DNA from 2 places in the Streptococcus sp. Marseille-Q8145 genome. Region 2 is predicted to be linked to the other one. Evidence: predicted binding sites of a transcription regulator. Region 2 holds the regulator's gene; the other holds the start of a gene.

Region 1 (2,486 bases), on a different contig from region 2:
TCAGAAGGAGTCAAGTCATGTGCAATGACAACTGATTCTTCATTGATAGAAGCTGGATTTGGTAATTTCTTGCCCAAAAGGTTTGCCAAAACGCGCTTCGTTACGTCACGAATGTCTGCCGCACGTTCTTGCATGTATGGATTGTCTTCCATACCTTCAAAAATAGCGATAAACATGTCTGTAACTTCTTTCAGACCAGCTTCCGCATTTACTTTCTTAGTACGGATCGTTTCTTTGATTTGACCAACCATTTCAGGGTCAGCGAGTACCATTAAGTGAGCGTCAAATACTTGAGCCGCTTCTTCACCAAGGCTATCTACTGCTTTCTCACGGATAACAGAAAGCTCGTTCTGTGAAGCTTCAAGAGCTGCATCCAAACGAGCCTCTTCTGCATTCGTATCATCGACTGAAACAGTCTCAAATGACAAATCCGGTTGAACTAATAGATATGCCTTAGCAACAGCAACACCGTCAGATGCTGCAATTCCTTTAAGCATTTCTGTCATTTTCTTATGCCAATCCTTCTTTTTCCATTGTTTCTGAGATAGCAGCGATAGCATCATCCGCGTCTGCACCTTCAGCTGAGATTGTAACGTCAGCACCTTGGCCAACACCAAGACTCATAACACCCATGATTGATTTAAGGTTTACTGATTTACCTTTGTACTCAAGAGTGATATCTGAAGCAAATTTGCTAGCTGTTTGTACCAACAATGTTGCTGGACGCGCGTGAATACCTGTTTCTGCCACAATGTGGAAATCTTTAGAAGCCATAGTTAGACTCTCCTTTAAAATAATTCTTTTGAGTTAAAGTGATAACCCTTACAAGTTGATATTATATCACTTTTTGAAATCTTTTTCAAGAATTTTATAGCCCGCTTACAAAATATTTCGTTAGAGTTTGAAAATGAATTCTGTTTTAATTATAGTAGATTAGATCGTCAACTCCCTCTCTTTCCGAAATCGTTTCAAGGCTTTCTTCCTTATAATAAATTCTTCTTGGTCTAGCTTCGCTTAAAGTACAGTAAGCGCTGTGACTCCTTGTGGTTATTTCTCTTTGTTTCGATGTTTTATACACTATATATTGTATCTCTATAGTTGCTATAAGAAAACATCATACAATATTTAGTTCAAAACTGTTGACATCGAATTCGCTTTTAGATATACTAGTTTCAGATTTAAATTTAAGAAAATGAAAGTATAGAGGAATCATCTAATGGTAACTATTTACTCTAAAAACGATTGTGTTCAATGCAAGATGACCAAGCGTTTTCTTGATACCAACAATGTGGAATATCGCGAAATCAACCTTGATGAGCAACCAGAATACATCGACCATGTCAAAAGCCTCGGTTTCAATGCAGCGCCTGTTATTCAAACACCAACTGAAGCATTTTCTGGTTTCCAGCCTGGTAAACTAAAAAAATTATCATAATCTCACCAGTATTTAGAGCTTTGTTGCCGCTCCTATCATTCGTAGGAGCCGTTTATTTTGTAAAAGCAAAAGACATTTTAGAAAAAGGAAAATTATGGGACTCAAACACTTAGAAGATGTGACTTACTTCCGTCTAAATAACGAAATCAACCGTCCAGTCAATGGGCAAATCATGCTTCACAAAGATAAAGAAGCCTTGGAAGCCTTCTTTAAAGAAAATGTTGAACCAAACACGATGAAGTTTGCTTCTATTACTGAAAAAATTCAATATTTAATCGAAGAGAACTACTTGGAAAAAGAATTTATCCAACTCTATTCTCCTGAATATATTGAAGAGTTGTCTGCTTTTATCCATGCTCAAGATTTCAAGTTCAAATCTTTCATGGCTGCCTATAAATTCTACAACCAGTATGCACTGAAAACCAATGATGGTGAATATTATCTCGAAGGCATGGAAGATCGGGTGCTCTTTAATGCCCTCTACTTTGCCAACGGAGATGAAGCCATTGCCAAGGATATCGCAAATGAAATCATCCACCAGCGCTATCAACCGGCTACACCAAGTTTCCTCAACGCTGGTCGAGCTCGTCGTGGCGAATTGGTTTCTTGCTTCCTCATCCAAGTAACAGATGATATGAACTCAATCGGCCGCTCCATCAACTCCGCCCTGCAATTGTCTCGTATCGGAGGCGGAGTCGGAATTTCCCTCAGCAATCTGCGGGAGGCTGGAGCGCCTATCAAGGGCTATGAGGGAGCTGCATCTGGCGTTGTGCCTGTTATGAAACTCTTTGAGGACAGCTTCTCTTACTCTAACCAGCTGGGGCAACGTCAGGGAGCTGGGGTTGTTTATCTCAATGTCTTCCACCCAGATATTATCGCTTTCCTTTCTACCAAAAAAGAAAATGCTGATGAAAAAGTTCGGGTTAAAACCCTCTCACTCGGTGTTGTCATTCCAGATAAATTCTATGAATTGGCGCGCAAGAATGAAGATATGTATCTCTTCAGCCCTTACTCAATCGAACGTGAATACGGTGTACCATTTGCCTATATC
Region 2 (2,486 bases):
AAGTCAGTAGCAGGATGATATTGATAACTTCATCCAAAAGCCCCATCTCTGCCAAATCCTGAATCAACTTCCGTTCACTACGCGTAATGGCCGCTTGACGGGTTTTCTTGATCTCGGCCAAAAAGAGCAAGGGCTGCTTGCTTTTGGCCTCACGAATAATAGACTGCTCTTGCTGAGAAAAATCTCCCGAAACTGGTTTTTGCTGAATCTTTTGCTGCATCCGTTTCGTCGAAATCACATGTGACACAGCCGTTTCACGCGCTAAGACATAAGTCTCGTACCAAGTCCATTTCTTCTGCTCCGCAATCGCAAACAAGTCCAAGAGATCCGATTTTTCATCCGCAAAACGCAAGCCATCCTGGGCCATTCTCTGTTTAAAATGCGTCAAGTCAAAATCATTCTGGCGACTAGTTCTCGTCGGACTGATGTCATCCATGCCATAAATTTGGCTAAAAGATGGACTGATCTTTTGCCCAGCTGGATTTTCCGGTCGTAGCTTATCTACCGCCGCCTGACCAATCTTTTTCTCCAAAAGACTACTGTACACATGATGAGCAAAGAAGTCCTCAGCTGACAAGGTTGGATAAAGTCGGATGAAAAATCCCGTTTCCGTCTGGAAAAGCTCTAGCAAGCCAATAGCTGATAGGCGCTCCAAGCTCCTCTCCAACACTTCCATACCAAAATCAAGATGATTTAAAATATGGCTGAAAAGTCGCTGCTGAGCTCCGTTATCCCAAAAAGAAACCAGATAAAGATAAAGCGCGACTGCATCCTTGCCCACAATAGGTAGATAATAACGGGTCAGCCCGCTCATATCCTGACTGACCTGGTTATTAGACAAGAAAGAAAAATGATCATTTGGTTTCATAAGCCCTTATTTTTCCTTTTTCTTCTTAGAACCCTTGGTAATCTGCTTCAAAAGGCTTTCCAACTCGCCAACATCTTTGAAACTCCGATAAACACTGGCAAAACGGACATAGGTAATTTCATCCAGCTCGGCCAGCTCATCCATGACCAGAGAGCCAATATATTCGCTAGCAATTTCATTTTCGCTCTGACTGCGAAGTTTTTGCTCAATCCGATTGACCAATTCTTCGATCTCGTCACTTGATACCGGACGCTTCTGAGCGGAGCGGATGATTCCGTTAAATATCTTATCCCGAGAAAACTGCTCACGCGTTCCATCTTTTTTGACAACGACTAGGGTTCTTTCTTCCACGCGCTCATAAGTTGTAAAACGATGCTGGCATTCCTCGCATTCACGGCGACGACGGATTGTATTTCCGTCTTCTGCCTGCCGGCTGTCAACCACACTTGATTTGCTTCCGCCACATTTGGGACAACGCATGTCATTTCCTCCTAGAATCTTAATACTTCATTATACCATGTTTTGACCAATAACAAAAGACGAGAGATTTCTCTCCCATAAAAAAACTAAAGCTGGCAAAGCAGCTTTAGCAAGAAAATCTTCTTTCAAAAATCTAGCAAATGGAAACTCAGCCCTTCTTATCAAAATACTTTTTGGTCTCAGCAATAATAACCGGAGATAAGGCCAAAAGAGCAATCAGATTTGGCAAGGCCATCAAGGCATTGACAATATCGGCAATGACCCAAACTGCTTCTAGCTCAATAAAGCCACCTAAGAGCACCATAGCGACAAAGATGATTCGGTACAAGCGAATATATTTAACACCAAACAGGAACTCAAAGCAACGTTCACCGTAATAGTTCCAGCCTAAAATAGTGGTAAAAGCAAACAGAACTAGAAAAACGGATAGAAGGATTGGACCAAAATTAGCAAAAACACTCGCAAAGGCTGCCTGAGTCAAGGACACGCCGTTAAGATTGCCATCCCAGACCCCTGTGATTAAAATCGTCAATCCTGTCAAACTACAGATAATCAAGGTATCGATAAAGGTTCCGGTCATGGAAATCAAGCCTTGTTCTACCGGTTCCTTAGTCCGAGCTGCCGCCGCTGCAATAGGTGCAGACCCCAAACCAGATTCATTGGAGAATACCCCGCGCGCAACCCCATTTTGAATCGCCATCTGGATGGTTGCACCAGCAAAGCCACCGACAGCAGCCGTCTGACTAAATGCAGAACTAAAGACTAGCTGGAGAGTTGGCAGCAGACGATCTAGATTGACTGCTAACACAGTCACAGTCCCCAAGATATAAATAGCTGCCATAAAAGGCACAACCTTGGTTGACACTCGAGCAATCGACTGGATGCCACTAAAAATAACTAGAGCTACTAAAATAGCCAAAATTGAGGCTGTCACAGCTGGAGGCAACTGAATGGTATTCTGCATAGCTTCTGTAATGGAATTCACCTGTGTGAAGGTTCCAATCCCTAAAAGAGCTACCAAGACACCCGCTACAGCAAAGAAGATAGCCAGTGGACGCCATTTTTCGCCCATCCCCAGTAAGATATAATGCATAGGACCACCAGCAACGGCTCCGTGAGCATCCTTGGAACGATACTT

The links. Region 2 encodes NrdR, which represses ribonucleotide reductase genes. Its sites were predicted from a motif close to ACACNATATATNGTGT; they were not measured.
Region 1: nrdH (glutaredoxin-like protein NrdH) is a predicted target of NrdR. The motif match lies at 1,075-1,090, and genes of this name have one in related genera.

What each region holds. Positions count from the first base shown of each region.
Region 1 is NZ_CBCOPQ010000003.1:201,214-203,699, reverse strand. Features, by position in the region: gene ptsP (phosphoenolpyruvate--protein phosphotransferase) at 1-506, opposite strand, end outside; gene ACWPVL_RS07340 (phosphocarrier protein HPr) at 511-774, opposite strand; gene nrdH (glutaredoxin-like protein NrdH) at 1,217-1,435, shown strand; gene nrdE (class 1b ribonucleoside-diphosphate reductase subunit alpha) at 1,530-2,486, shown strand, end outside.
Region 2 is NZ_CBCOPQ010000004.1:162,000-164,485, reverse strand. Features, by position in the region: gene ACWPVL_RS09115 (DNA helicase) at 1-868, opposite strand, end outside; gene nrdR (transcriptional regulator NrdR) at 875-1,348, opposite strand; gene ACWPVL_RS09105 (alanine/glycine:cation symporter family protein) at 1,497-2,486, opposite strand, start outside.